2 regions of the Paenibacillus sp. PAMC21692 genome follow, and region 1 is predicted to be linked to the other one. Evidence: riboswitches for the same ligand, from Rfam matches in the RefSeq annotation. Region 1 holds a riboswitch; the other holds the start of a gene.
What was found. Region 1 has a riboswitch for ZMP and ZTP ahead of rpiB (ribose 5-phosphate isomerase B). Riboswitches for the same ligand answer to the same signal wherever they lie in the genome.
Positions count from the first base shown of each region.

Region 1 (7,584 bases):
CTGTACGTTTACGTGCTCGGCGCCGAACAGCTCCTTGGCGCGATCGCGGGCCAGATCCTCGACGATATCGACATGCTCGCAGCCGCCATAGTAACGTTTGCCCGGGTAGCCTTCCGCATACTTGTTCGTCAATACGGAGCCCATAGCTTCAAGGACAGCTTCGCTTACGATGTTTTCGGACGCGATCAGCTCGATGTTGTCGCGTTGGCGTTGCAGCTCAAGGCCAAGTGCCTTCAATACCTCTGGATCTTGATTACGTAGATGTTCCATAATGATGATTCCTCCTGAAATAGAATATAGTGTGGTTCATTACTCGCAGTGATCCGCCGATTGTTCGGCGGTTAAGACGTTCTGCGGCTCATATACGGCGCGAGCGCCGCCTATAAGCTTCGGTCTGGTTATGGCCATCGTCACATGTCCATTCCCGATGGAACGGATAGAAGGACGTACGGGTACCGCAACCCTCTTTAAATGCATCCCAATAAACGTATCCCCGATGTCTATACCCGCATGAGCCTGAATCGACTCCACGAGACAGGGATTCGAAAGCTTGCCGTAGGCATAAGCCGCCATCGACCCTCCAGCTTTGGGAATAGGTACGGCATGCACAAGCTCAAGACCGTATCGCCGAGCCGCTTCTTCTTCCAGAACAAGCGCCCGGTTTAGATGCTCGCAGCATTGATAGGCGGGAATGAATGCAAGATCTTTGCGTGCTGCCTCCACGCCCGCATATATGGCGGCAGCGGCCTCAAGCGCGCCTGCCGTGCCGATTCGCTCGCCGATTACTTCGCTGGTACTGGCGCCGATTACGAGCAGCTCGTGGGCGCGCAGGCGGCCGGCTTCGGCCAGCTCCCGGACGATGCGCTCGACATCGGCGGACCAGAGGGATGGATCGGGGATTCGCTTCTCCGTCGTCATCGTTCAACGCCTCCTACTAAGGAATCGCCCGCGCTATTAAGAGGTTGTTCAAAAAGTCCGATTCCCATTACGAAGTATACCGAGAAGCTTACTCGACATCGAATATTAAACTCAACCGAACCTAAGCGTATGCTTTCGAAGTATGTTTCCTCCGGAAACATTGCAGGTGCTCACGTAGCTCTGCTACGCTCCGCTCCTCAGTTTCTAGTTGCCTTCAATCTTCTCGGTACTGAAAATCGAACTTTTTGAACTCGCACTATTAGGAACGCGAGTTGAACTTTTTCTCGATCTCCATCACTTTGTTGACGCGGCCTACATGACGCTCGCCGTTGGAGAACGGAGTCGACAGCCACACCTTGACGATCTCTTCGGCTACGCCCGGTCCGATAATGCGTTCGCCCATGGCAAGCACGTTTGTATCGTTATGCTCGCGCGTCGCTTGCGCGGAGAACAAATCATGCACAAGCGCGCAGCGAATACCCGGAACCTTGTTCGCGGCAATCGACATGCCAATGCCCGTGCCGCAGATTAAAATGCCACGCTCGGCTTTGCCCGAGACAACCGATTCGCAGACCGGCATAGCATAATCCGGATAATCCACGGACTGGCTGCAGTCGCAGCCGACATCCTCAATCTCGTGTCCAAGCGACTCCAATAACGGAACGATTACATCCTTCAAGCGGTAGCCCGCATGGTCGGCTCCAATCGCAATCTTCAATGCCAACACCTCTTCTCCAGAATTTCCTTGCCCGGTTCCTTGCACTAGGCAAATCCCCTCATGCTGTTAGTATACCTCTACGGCGGGAAAAGCTCTATCGGAGTTGTCCTGCTTTATGTTAAGAATTCGACAACAGCCGACCGCGAACGACATCCGATAACCGTACAGGCAAGGCAAAGCGGCTAAGCGACAGCTTATGCATTCTTGCATCTTGAAAAAAACGAAAAAAAGAGCAGACATGCTTTGCAGCATGACGCTCTTTGCCCAGGCGACCGGCCGTATATTCCGATGCTCCACCGTGGTTACCCACTTCCGTCGCCAGTTACATCGGAAACCGTGTTTGTATATTCATCATATCTCATGGCGTAATATAAAGCAATCCGGAATTCGGAGGAAAAACGCCCGTTTTCACTTGATCAGACTCCGACCCGACAGCTTGTCGAGCAGCTTGCGGACCGCATCCTCGATCTCTCCGGAGCAGCTCTCGTAGGTGGATAACGCGCCTCCAAAGGGATCGGCGATATCAAAGCTGGGAATGCTTCGCTCCAGCTCCAGCATCCGCCTGCGCTCCTCGCTCGTTAACTGCTGTCCAATCGCGCCCTTCATTTGCATGTCGGAATACAGGCTTTCGAGCTCCTCGATATTTTTCAGCACGGCGGCATCCGCCCCCGCGAACTCCTTGAGCGTATACGTCTTGTCCACCGCATCCGGATGGACATGAAGCAAGCTTCGCTTATGCCCCGTGGTCATCGTCAAAATGAGATCCGCCCAAGCAACGGCCTCAGCCGTCAAAGCACGGGAGGAACCGTTATGCGCGATATCCTTTCTGCGGAGCGCCTCGAGTGCATGAGAGGAGATCGGAAGACCGTCGACGGTGGACACGCCGGCGGATCGGACGGCTACCGTTATGCCCCTCCTGGCCGCTTGCTCTCTTAGCAGCGCCTCGGCCATCGGAGAGCGGCATGTGTTGCCGGTACAGACGAACAAGATTCGTTTCATCCTTGTGTTCCCCTTTCTCATTCGATTAGTATGGGCTCAGCGCCCTTCTGCGTTAAAGGACAAATAATACGCCGAATACGAGCAGGATCGCGCCTCCAAATGCCTCGCCGTATTCGCCCAGATTGCCGCCGACTTTCCTGCCCAGCAACAAGCCCATCATAGACATTAACGCGCCGATTAATCCGAACAGAGTAATGGTCAGCCACAGATCCGCCGAGAACATGCCCAGCGTAATACCCACCGAGAAGGCGTCGATGCTGACGCTGAACGCAAGCACCAGCAGCCCCCAGGCCGTGCGGTGATCGAAAGACCGCACCTCTTCGCCCTTGAACGAGCTGTACATCATATGGCAACCGAGAAGAATGAGCAGCACGCCAGCGGCAGTCGATGCAACTTGCCCCAACATATCGCTGACAAGTTGTCCCGTCATTAAGCCTCCGATCGGCATCAAGACGTGGAACAGTCCGATCACGAAGCCCAACCTCAGAATATCCCGTACCCTGATTCCCTTAAGCCCGATGCCCAGGCCAAGCGAAAAAGCGTCAAAGCCTAGCGCCGCCGCTATGCACAACAGCGTCAGCACTTGCCCGGCAAATAGATTCGCATCTCCCAATCCAATCTCCCCTTGTCCACCGCGCATTCTCTAACCAACATATGCGGACAAGAGGTCGTTCATACTAATTCCTGGGATTTGCGATTAGGATGCGGCCGCCTGCCGCCTTGACCATCCGATTGAGAAGCGCAGCGCCGATCCCGTCCGGTTCTGGCGTTTCTGCCCAGATCCGCTGAATGCCCGCGGCATCGAACTCGCGCAGCGCGGCGTACAGGCGCTTGGCCGCCTCCTGGGGCAACGCCTCGCTGCCCATGCCGACGACGAGATCCGCCTTGTACTGCGCCGCCCTTTCGTCGAATGCCAACACGCCGGTCGCGATGCCGACGGACGCGCAGTCCTCCACGGCATGCTGGATGGCGGCTGCCACGATGTCGCGGTCGTCGCCGCTCACCAGCGTCAGCTCGCCGCGCGGCGCATAATGCGTGTACTTCATGCCCGGAGAACGCGGGGCAGACTCCCCATGCAGCTCGTCGTCGGTTACGACGACGGCCTCCGGCAGCGCAGCCTGAAGCTGCTCCGACGTTATGCCTCCCGGTCGCAGGATGCGGACAAGGCCGTTGTCTTCCAGCTGCACGACCGTAGACTCCAGCCCAACGCCGGTCGCTCCGCCGTCCACGATGCCGTGTATGCGGCCTCCGAGATCCTCCAGCACATGCGCGGCCGTCGTCGGGCTGGGACGGCCCGACCGATTGGCGCTCGGCGCCGCGACGGGGCAGTCGGCCTGCCGCAACAGCTCCAGCGCGACGGGATGATCCGGCATCCGGACGGCGACGGTGGACAGCCCCGCAGTCACCAGCGGCGACAGCGCTCCTTTTTGGGCGGGCAGCACGAGCGTGAGCGGCCCCGGCCAAAAGGCCGTCATAAGTGCCTTCTCCAGCGAAGAGACGGACACCGTCAGCTCGTCGAGCTGCTCCCGGCGCGCGATATGCACGATCAGCGGGTTGTCGGAAGGACGCCCCTTCGCCTCGAAGATGCCTGCGACAGCTTCGTCGCTCCTCGCATCCGCGCCGAGGCCGTATACCGTCTCGGTGGGAAAGGCCACCAGCCCGCCAGAACGCAGCTTGTCCGCCGCCATGGAAAGCTCGTCCGCTGCCCTGGAGGGTCCCCCAGTTGCCACAGAGAGCTCCTCTGTTGCCTTGGAGGGTTTCCCAGTTGCCACAGAGAGCTCCCCCGTTGCCTGCGCTTTCCCTCTGAGCGCATCGCCGCCCATCACGCTGCCCGGTGCGTTGCCGCCAGTCGCATAGCTCGAAGGGCCTGATTGCCAAACTATAGTCTCGATCATCTGTATGATTCAATCCTTGCTATATTTAAAATAACCGTTGCACCGTTATTATAGCACAAGAAAAGGATTAGACTGACACGCAGAATAAGTGCGAGTTCAAAAATCCGCTCCTTCCTCCTAAAGGACGGGTAAGACGTTATTCTCCAATATGAATATGTATGTTTACTGTAACAGACACACGACCTTATTCGCTTATCGGAGCGGCATTTAGTCTCCTCCCGGCCCAGTCGCGGAGCTACTTCCGGAGCTGTAACCCGAAAAAATCGGGTTACAAGGCGCTGCGGAGTTACTTTTGGAGCTATAACCCGAAAAAATCGGGTTACAGGGCGAGTGGAGCTACTTTCGGAGCTGTAACCCGAAAAAATCGGGTTACAAGGCGACGCGGAGCTACTTTTGGAGCTATAACCCGAAAAAATCGGGTTACAAGGCGACGAGGAGTTACTTTTGGAGCTGTAACCCGAAAAAATCGGGCTACAGAGTGTCGCGGAGCCACTGTCGGAGCTTACCTCCAGAGCGCCAACCGGACATCAGTTTTGGCAAGATTCCTGTACGGCGAAAAAGCACAAGTTCCAGGGAAACGGATCCCACGAACTTGCGCTTTTATTATCGAACCGCCCGTCTATTACCTTATCCCAGGTTACGAGCAGCAACGCCATCGAATGTGATCCGAAGCGGCTCGATCGCCCCCTCCGCCGCGAACGTCATCCGGTCGATGCAGACGACCCGGCGATTCGGGTCGGTTTCTGATAGTGGTCGGCGATGGTAGACGATGCTGCGCCACTCGTCCGTAACGGGAATTTGCAACACGCCGCCATGATGCTCAGCGCTGGTGGCGACGGCGGCGTCTTGCTGCGGATTTACCTACGCGCTCGAGTAGTTGGAAATATTGGATGTCGAGTAAGTTTCGTTGCATACTGTGTAATTAAAAGCGGACTTTTGACAACCTTTAAAAGATTCGCCGAAGGAGACATGCAGTTGCGAACGCCTTGCTTCAGCCTCGCCGACCGCTCCCCCTTATACGGAGTACAGTCTGCGATCCTCCGCCGTACGCAGCCACACCTGCATATATCCCGCTTCTCTGTTTTCCCAGGCATAATACGGCACAAGCACGGTAGGCGTTTGGACTTTTGATTGGCTGTTCTTCCCTAGAACAAGGACTTGATCCAGTCGATGAACTTCTGTATCATTTCCCACAAGAAAAACTTTGCTTTCGGCGCTTTCGGAGTATCGGACCCGACTTCACCGGCATCTGTGGCCGACGCCGCTTTTACGTTCGTCGCGGCTTCCGCGTTCGCCTCCGCCGTAACGTCCGCGTCAACCTCAGCTGCCGCGGACGCTTCGCCTGTTGCCGCATCCACGAAGCAGAGCGGCGGGAACAGCACGCACCACCAGTTTTGACCTTTCCCTTCGCCGATCGTAACGAGCAGCGCTTCGTATTGTCCGGCAGGATATACTTTGTTGCCATACATTTTCGTAGGGAACTCGACCAGTCCGAGCTCGGCCGAAGAATCGTATTCGAAGCCTCTGCTCTTAAGAACGCTTGCTACGATCGTTTCCAGCTCGGGAAGCTTAGACTGGATCGTGCGGCGCGCTTCTTCGATATTTTGCGGGCCTGTTGCCCAGCCGTTCATCGCTTTGACGATCTCATCGCGCACGATGCGCTTGACCATCTGATCGGCGGCGCTGTCGGAATTAGCTAATATGCGAAGACGGATGGCTTCCGTCGGAATGTCGCCGGTAGCGAGAGCAGCGTCCATTTTTTGAGATTCCCAGCTCATAATGAGCACAATAATTGCCATAAGAATGAATCCGTACGATTTGTGGTATGGAAAACGATAAGGTTTAGCGGAATAATGGAAGGATGAAGAATAATAGTGGGACATCACACAAGCTCCTCTCGCGCACCCGCCGGTGCGTCTGCTTGCGTTCCGGAACGTCTCTATCCGTCATTATGTCCGGACCTGCCCCTCTATAAACCTATTATTCCGAAAAAATGATAGACTTGCCTGCTTCGTCAAAGGGCTTGGGCAGTTTGAATGATGTAATTCCAATTGACGCAAGGAGTTGAGTATGTGATGTTGGATACGACGACAGCCCTTTCGTACCGTCCGTTGCTGATAACGCTGGCGTACCGGATGCTGGGATCGCTCGGCGAGGCGGAGGACATCGTGCAGGATGCGCTTGCCGATTACTCGCTCTCGACAAGCCGCGGCGAAATAGAACACGAGAAGGCTTATTTGGTCAAAATGGTGACCAATCGGTGCCTGAATCTCAAGCAATCGGCGCGCAAGCGCCGCGAATTGTATGTCGGGCAATGGCTCCCTGAGCCCGCTGTACGATTTGCCGGCGGTTCGGGCGCTCCTGCCCTGCTTGGACAAAGGGATTCCGTCAGCGGCGGCAATCCCGCCGACTATATCGAGCGGCAAGAGAGCATTACCTATGTCATGCTCGTCATGCTGGAGCGGCTGTCCGCGGTCGAGCGCGCCGTCTTCCTGCTGCGCGAGACGCTGGACTTCGATTACGACGAGATCGCAAGCATCGTGCAGAAGTCCGCGGCCAACTGCCGCAAAATTTTTAGCCGGGCAAAAGAAAAGCTCCAGGGAGCAAAGGCCGACAGCGACGAACAATCCGCGCGGGGAGACCTTAACGTTCGTGAGGAGCAGGCCTGGGCGTTCGCCAAAGCGTTTATCCAGGCGGCCGAAACGGGCAATTCGTCCACGCTTGTAAACATGCTTGCGCATGACGCCATGCTGGTGTCCGACGGCGGGGGCAAAGTCCGGGCGGCCATCAATCCTATCGAGGGCGCCGAACGCGTCGCTTCCTTCTTTCTGGGCATTGCCCGCAAGCAAGCGCTCGAGGGGGAACTGTTGCCGGTGGATGTCAGCGGACAGCCGGGCGTCGTCCTTATTCGAGAGGGGATTCCGGTCAAAGTCATGGTATTCGGCTGGGACGGGGAGAGCAGGATTTCGAAGATTTTTATGATTATGAATCCGGATAAGCTGTCTTTTGTCACAAACGGGAATGCTGCCTTGTCTTAGATAGCAGAAGCCGATG
Region 1 is NZ_CP060293.1:1,199,676-1,207,259, reverse strand. Features, by position in the region: gene glyA (serine hydroxymethyltransferase) at 1-270, opposite strand, end outside; gene H7F31_RS04870 (TIGR01440 family protein) at 310-918, opposite strand; gene rpiB (ribose 5-phosphate isomerase B) at 1,178-1,636, opposite strand; ZMP/ZTP riboswitch at 1,892-1,972, opposite strand; gene H7F31_RS04860 (low molecular weight protein arginine phosphatase) at 2,045-2,635, opposite strand; gene H7F31_RS04855 (manganese efflux pump MntP) at 2,688-3,275, opposite strand; gene H7F31_RS04850 (L-threonylcarbamoyladenylate synthase) at 3,313-4,458, opposite strand; gene H7F31_RS04845 (hypothetical protein) at 5,158-5,337, opposite strand; gene H7F31_RS34550 (hypothetical protein) at 5,545-5,724, opposite strand; gene spoIIR (stage II sporulation protein R) at 5,676-6,329, opposite strand; gene H7F31_RS04835 (sigma-70 family RNA polymerase sigma factor) at 6,606-7,568, shown strand.

Region 2 (7,584 bases), 3.8 Mb from region 1:
TACATTGCTAGTTGCCCACGCTCGTGTACCACGCATTCACTTCTTCTGTCATTGCCGTACCGCCGAGCCGCTGCCATTCTTCCACAAATTTGTCGAACTCATCAATGGATACCTGATTCATGACAATCTTCGTAAAGACCTCATTCATCTTCGCATCAAGCACTGGCAGCTTCTCGGTCATGACTGGACCTGGCGTACCATAGAAGGCGTTGAAGTGGTATCTGTCGGTTTGCAAATAATCATACATAATTGCGAAGGCGCCATTTGGCCCTGAAATCGGATACTCTGCCCACTCCGACACCTCGCCGTCCAAATACTTCATAATTTTGCCGAAGCGATTCGGCGCTTCCAGGCCGGTCAAGGCAGAGCCGTCTTTGGCTTCCACCGCTTTCGGCACGGACTCCCCTAGCATGACATTCTCGATTTGCGAGAATGCGCGCACCGGACTCAGCTTCCAGTAGCTGGCCGCTTCTTCATTCTGAAGGAAATACACTTCGTCCCCTTCCACCGGCACTGTATACGCCTGCACCCATTTGTTCAGCAACTCAATTGCGGCCTCGGGATGCTTCACGTTCTTGGACACGACATAGTACCCGGATACGCCTAGCTCAATCTGCGACAGGGTAGGATCGCCATCAATCGAGGTAATCGGATACGGCCACCAATCTTGCACCAGTTTGCCTTCCTTCACTGCATTATCGAACAACGGGTATGCGCTAAGCCAGAACGGTCCGTAGACAACGCCTACTTTGTTCGCAGCCAGCAATTCATTGGCTTTCACCAAATCCTTAACCGCGAATTCGGTATCCAGATGCCCGTCAACATACATATCCTGCAGTTGCTTGAGCGCTTGCTTCATCTGCGGCTGAATGCTGCCGAATACAAGCTCGCCCGCTTCATTCTCCACCCATTGGTTCGGATACGCATGGTAACTATTAAAGAAGCCTTTAATATCAAAGGTGGCATCATTCAAAAAGTCCTTCGTCAATGGAAGCGCATACGATTTGCCTGTGCCCCCCGGATCTTGGGTCGCGAATGCTTCGGCAATCGCCAGCACATCCTGCATCGTCTGCGGTTCAGGAAGGTTCAACTGCTTCAGCCAATCCCGGCGAATCCATACTTGCGTCGAAGCGCCGTAAGGGCCATTCGTCGCCGGAATCGCCATCAGCTTGCCGCCGATTTTAGCCGAATCCAGCTGAGTACCGCCATCGCCCATAATATAGGCTTTGGTCTCAGGTGTCGCGTGCTGCTCGTACACCTCGGTCAGATCCATAATCATATCGGCTTCGACGAGCTGCTGCAGTTGGGCCATCGTCACTTGCATAAGATCGGCGATATCATTTGAAGAAATGCTCATTTGCAGCTTTTGCTGGTATTGGGTGGCGTCCGCTACCCAAATATTTTTGATGCGAATGCCTAGATCGCGTTCGATAGCATCATAGACCGAATTCTTATCCATGCTCTCCCCGGGCAAAAACTTGATATCTGCCGCACTCTCCCGGAACATGGTCAATTCAATCGGTGTCGTCCGTTCGCCGCCATCTCCCGATGCTTCTGTGTTGTTGCCGTTATTCGTGCCATTGCCTGCAGGTTCATTCTCCTTGTTGCCGCTGTTGCTGCATGCAGCCAAAAACACCAGCACTACAATCATCAGCCATGGCAATATACGCTTGCTGCCCATCGATTAGCCCCCAATTCGTTGATATATTGTGCACTATCCCATTATATAACCGGATATCCGGCAGCCTCTATACACTTGATTTTACTTTCATGGACAGTTCATTACCTGATTTTGCCCTGGAGCTGATGTTGGATTACAACACCGTATAACAACAGTTGACATAAAAGGTATTTTATTCTTTATTATCAACTTTCCATCTTGCTGCTCGGTATCAAGCGCTTGGCCTTCCGGGCAAGCACAATGATGCATTTTCCAGTTGCCGGCTGCCGGCAAGCCCGACAATTCGAGCTCATACACATCATCCAGCGAATGATTGGCAATGGCGACAATCTGTTCATCCTGCGTGCGATAGCCATATACGGCTACATGCGGTGCCTGGCTAACTGCCATCAGCGGCGAGATTGCGGAGCGCCAGGCCAAAAACTGCTGAATGATTGCCCTGCGTTGCGGATTCAACAGGCCATAGGGGTTCTCCTGCCGATAAGGAAGGATCAGCACGCCCTCGTTCGCAATCACCATCCCCGGGAACAAGGCCTCTCCGTCCGGCCTGCAAACCGTCGTCAGCACCGTGGCCGCATCAGCCTCATACTCGACTTCCAAGCAAGGCGCCATGCTCAAGTAAGGGCGCAGAATACCGTGGTCCATGCCGGCGCAATGCCCGTTGTTGCCAATCTGCTCATAGGACTGCAGCTCATGCCAGCGCACACGCTTGGCGCCGCACAGCCGGCCAAGGCCCCGCTCCACCAGCACCTCTACTGCCAATCCATCCAGCAGCACGCAGTTGTTCGCAAACAGGCTGGCAATCTGCTCGTTCGAGATATTGCGCAATACTTGGCCTGCAATCGCGACCGGTTCAGTATTGCCCGGCAGCTGGGTAACAAAACGATTCGCGATGCCATAAGCCGAAAGCAGGCTGCTCCAGAACGTTTCCTGCGGATACAGACCGGCCATCGACGCGTCGCCGCCCGTATGCAGCGTATACGCGGATAACTCGTTCACAAGCACCTGTACGCCCTGCATATTGTGTTGTTGCAGCGGCATCCCCGCCACTGCCTGCAAATAAGGCTTCAGCGGCTTCAGCCACCGCTCGGCCTGCTCAGTCTTATATATGCCATTGCCCGCCATATCCACAATATTGAGCGTGATGCCGCTGCTGCCGAGCAGCAGCGCCGTCTCGAGCTGGTACTGCTGGAAGCGATCCGACTTGGCAAATCGCGTATAAGGCACATTTTCCAGCTCCGGGTACAGTTCAGTCCCTTCCGGCAACAGTGCTGCCGTCAGCATCGATACGGCATGGAAGTGCCAGGCGTAATGCATGCCGCTGGTTTCCATATATGCGGGCAGATGCGGGCGTACAATTACTGCCGGCTCGCCTCCCGGTCCGCTAAGCGCTGCCATCAGCCCGTGCCAATCGCGCGCCTCCGCCGCATGGACAGCCGGGTCGCTCGACATTAGGCCCACCTTCGCCTGCGGCGCCACGTCATGAATTACCTGTTCCAAGAGCGCGGCAAGCTCCACTATCGTGCTGCGGCAGCAATCCAACCATACCTGGCGGTACGGGTGGGGATCGCCAGGCGCCAGCACCCCTGCCAGGAACGACTCGCGCTCCAAGCTGTCCACCCCCGCCCTCTGGGCATAGAGCTGCATATGCGCCTCGCAGAAGCAGCCGCCCCACTCCAGCGGCGCGTGATTATGGAAGCGAAAATCATCCTCCAGCCATAAGGTGCGCGGCCGCAATGCGGCATACTGCCTGTATCGGGCAACGATATAAGCCCGCCATTCTGGACAGAGCGGGCAGACCGCTACCTGTGATTCCGTACCCCTCACATCCACCATCCGCCGAAATGGCTGATCAGGCAGCAATTGGTTGCCTGCCGAGTCATGGATCATCGTGTTCAAGGGATTGATCGATACCGCCACCCCTAGCGCCTCGACCGCGGGCTTCGCCCGCGCGATAGCATCCAGCCACGCTGCCGCCTCCGCTTCCGTCACATGACGCAGGTTCATCGGATCAATGAAAAACATCACCTCATCGATCTGCGCCTCCCGGCAAAATGCCAGCAAATCCTGCAGCCTCTGTTCCTCCAGATGCCCTGGCTTCAACACAAACCGCAATTTATAAGCAAAACTTCCCATATCGCTCCCCCTTCTGCAGGCATGCCTGTTGCCGTTGCATCGCCTTGCAGACAGTATAAGGAACTTAAGTGGCGCAGCTCTATAACCTTCTCTTTACTTTTATCGACAATTGTTTACCTGGCCGTGCGGACCAGCAGACTAGAAAATGCTGCCCAGCCTGCGATACTCCCGCAGCGAGCTTGATCTGATTATGATCACTGTTATTTACACCGCAACCCGTTCAAAGCTATACTTACAAAACGATGTATGGAGGGGATGGAACAGAAAAAATGAGTGCAAGGGAACAACTGGAGAAGAATCAAGTATGGCTCTATGCGATTATTCTCTTGATTGCAGCAGGAGCAGGTTTGATATGGCCGCAAGCAAGCGGTTATTTAGACCGTTCCATCTCGATCGTGCTTGGCATCTTAATGTTCGGCATGTTTACGCAAATACCGTTTCTTCGTCTAAAAGAATCCTTAACGAATCGACAGTTCATTTACGCGCTTTTAATCATGAATTACATAGCCGTTCCCCTCATTGTTTGGGGGTTAACCCGGTTTCTTCCGGTCGACCCGGCCCTTTTATTAGGCGTATTTCTAGTTTTGCTCACACCCTGCATTGATTACGTCATCGTTTTTACACATCTTGGCCGCGGGGACGAAAAACTTATTCTGGTTGCAACGCCATTGCTTTTTGTTTCACAAATGATATTGCTGCCCTTTTACCTTTGGGTATTCATGGGGAATCAAACAGCTGAAGTTGTGAGGGCACAGCCCTTTCTGGAGGCTTTTTTGGGTCTCATCGTTGTCCCTCTGCTCCTTGCTCTTCTAACGCAGCTATGGGCGAAAAGGCAGCCGCGCGGCATCGTATTTCTTGATGCCGCAGCATGGCTGCCGGTTCCTTTTATGGCGCTGACGTTGTTCGTCGTCGTAGCTTCGCAAATCAGCAAACTTTATCAATCTATCGACTTTATTAGCCAAGTCATCCCTGTCTATGTCGCTTATATGATCATTGTCCCACTAGTCGCCCGCTTCGTTGCGCACATCTTCCGGCTGGATGTCGGAGCAGGGAGAGCGCTGATCTTTAGCAGCGGAACACGCAACTCCCTGGTCGTCCTGCCTTTCGCGCTTGCATTGCCCGAACCATTAAACGGGTTAGTATCCGCCGTAATCGTTACTCAAACCATTGTAGAGCTTATAGGGGAACTTATTTACATCCGTGTTGTTCCCAGGAGTCTGCTGAGAGGCAGGCACTAGAGCACCGATTTCGCTGAAAACCTTTCAGCCGCTTCGACCGTATGTTTGAGCAATGCAGCAATAGTGACGGGTCCAACGCCAGCCGGAACGGGAGTTATCGCGGAGGCGTTCTCCAGACAAGCTTCATAATCGACATCTCCGATATTGCCTTTGTTGTAGCCGGCATCGACGACTACGGCTCCCGGCTTGATCCAGTCGCCCTGAACAAAATTCGGCTTGCCGACAGCAGCAACTACGATATCGCCTAAACGTACCAGCCCTGCCAGATTGGCCGTTTTGGAATGACATATGGTCACTGTCGCATTTCTGTTTAGGAGCATAACGGATACCGGTTTCCCAAGGATCGGACTTCTTCCAATTACAACGGCATGTTTTCCTTCAATCGGAATATTGTAGTAATCCAAAATGGCGATGATCGCGGCTGGCGTACACGAAGGAAAATCGGCGAAACCAAAGGCGTTCTGAGCGAATCCTATCGTGGTTACGCCATCTACATCCTTCTCTATTCGGATTGCCTCGAATGCAGCCCTTTCGTCAATATGATGAGGAACGGGATGCTGCAACAAGATGCCATGAACATGGGGATCTTCGTTAAGCTTGTTTATTTCCGCAATCAGCTCTTCTGTCGTGGCAGTCGAAGGAAGTTCAACACGGATGGAGCGTATACCAAGTCTGGCGCATGCATTTCCTTTCATTCGGACATAAGTGGCTGACGACGGATCGTCGCCAACCAAAATGGTTGCCAGACACGGGACAATTTCTTTCTCGGAGAGACGTTTGATTTGTTCGACTAATCCCTCCTTCATAGCGGCCGCAACGCGATTACCGTCCAAGATCAACTTTTCTTCTTTCATTTCATCAGCCCTTTCTGCTCCTGTTCAAACATAAAGAGGCAAGGGGATAATCCCCTTACCTCTGCCCAGGCGTTCGGCCGTATAAAATATGTGCTCCCTCGTGGTACCCCACGTTACGCCAGTCACACATACCCTTCATCTAACCCCATTATAGTCCGAACTTTCAAACAACTTCAAGCATTTTGTTTCCTTTATTGCCGGCCCGTCGGGACCGGCTGCTTTTTAACTATGACTTGCCCAAGCTTTCCATAAGGAGATGCGCTTGCTCCATCGTCTGTTCCACGATGTCTGCTGCCCCGCGTTCTTTGGCTAACCGGAGTCCCTGCCCGGCCCAGAGAGACATAAGCTCCGGATTATTGGCTTTGGAAGCCGCTTGGCGAATTTCTTTCGTCATTGCGTGCTGAATCGGATAGTCGGGGATTCCCCCTTGATAGGTACGCATATCCTTCATGTACTCCGTCAAAATGCCTCGCGCCGCTTTGCCCGAATAGGCGGATGTGACCTCGGTGGCATCTTCGCTGGATGCAAGAATTCTACCTTTGTAGACGGTATGTGCGCCGCTCTCATGGCTTGCCAAAAATGCGGTTCCCATCTGCACGGCGGAAGCTCCCAAAACGAGGCTTGCTACAAGCCCGCGCCCATCCATGATGCCTCCCGATGCGATAATCGGAACCGAAACATGATCCGCGATCTGAGGCACCAAAGCCATAGTACCTATCAGAGCGTCGGTCTTACTCGGCAGAAACGTCCCTCGATGTCCTCCCGCTTCGCTTCCTTGCGCCACAATCGCGTCTACTCCGGCGGATTCCAGCTTAATAGCTTCTTCGACTGTCGTTGCTGTGCCTATGACATGAATCCCATGCTGCTTCATGGCTTCAATGATGTCCTGGGACGGTATGCCGAACGTGAAACTAAACACGGAGACATTTTCTCCCATCACGGCTTGCACTTGCTCTTCGAAAGACTCCGCGTACTCGGGGATTGGCGGATTGGTCACAATACCTGCCTCTATGCGATATTTATCAAGATGACGATTCATTCGAGCAATGGCGTCTGCAGAAGTAGTCGGCTGCGTGGGGACAAACAAGTTGACGCCGAAGGGCCGATCCGTCCTTTGTTTGACCTCCCGAATCGTTTGCCTGATTTGTTCTGGCGACAGGTAACCTGCCCCGATGCTCCCAAGCCCTCCGGCGTTTGATACTGCAGCAACCAGATCCGGGGTCGAGGGACCACCGGCCATTGGCGCTTGCAATATTGGGTATTGAATGGCGAGTCGGCGTGTCAGTTCGGTTTCCATGCTCTTCCTCCCCTACTATTTGCGCCAAAATGTCGTGCAGTCCGCCTTATCGTGGATATTAAACTCGATCATTTTCTCTAATAGGCCGTAGTCAAACGGACGGTTCCACTTAAAGCGAACCAGCTCTTTGGTATGATCGTGTCCAGCTTGTACAATTTCTTCTGCAAAATAGTTCATGCCTGCACGCTCAGGCGCAACAGCCATATGCTGTTTGGACACGCTGAAGCCTATAATAAAAGTGTCGTGATCGGTGAACATCGGCTGATTCCAAGCCAGCTTAGGCACCAGCTCCGGGAACTTCTCCTTCACCCAAGCAAATACCTCTTCCACCCGTGCCCGGTGCTCCGGGTTTCCGATACCATCCAAATATTCCGCAAA
Region 2 is NZ_CP060293.1:6,032,770-6,040,353, forward strand. Features, by position in the region: gene H7F31_RS24715 (extracellular solute-binding protein) at 8-1,681, opposite strand; gene H7F31_RS24720 (hypothetical protein) at 1,769-3,817, opposite strand; gene H7F31_RS24725 (arsenic resistance protein) at 4,087-5,055, shown strand; gene H7F31_RS24730 (bifunctional 5,10-methylenetetrahydrofolate dehydrogenase/5,10-methenyltetrahydrofolate cyclohydrolase) at 5,052-5,909, opposite strand; ZMP/ZTP riboswitch at 5,966-6,045, opposite strand; gene H7F31_RS24735 (NAD(P)H-dependent flavin oxidoreductase) at 6,136-7,206, opposite strand; gene H7F31_RS24740 (iron chaperone) at 7,222-7,584, opposite strand, start outside.
Region 2: linked by a shared signal. The riboswitch ahead of H7F31_RS24730 (bifunctional 5,10-methylenetetrahydrofolate dehydrogenase/5,10-methenyltetrahydrofolate cyclohydrolase) and the one ahead of rpiB (ribose 5-phosphate isomerase B) in region 1 are both predicted to bind ZMP and ZTP.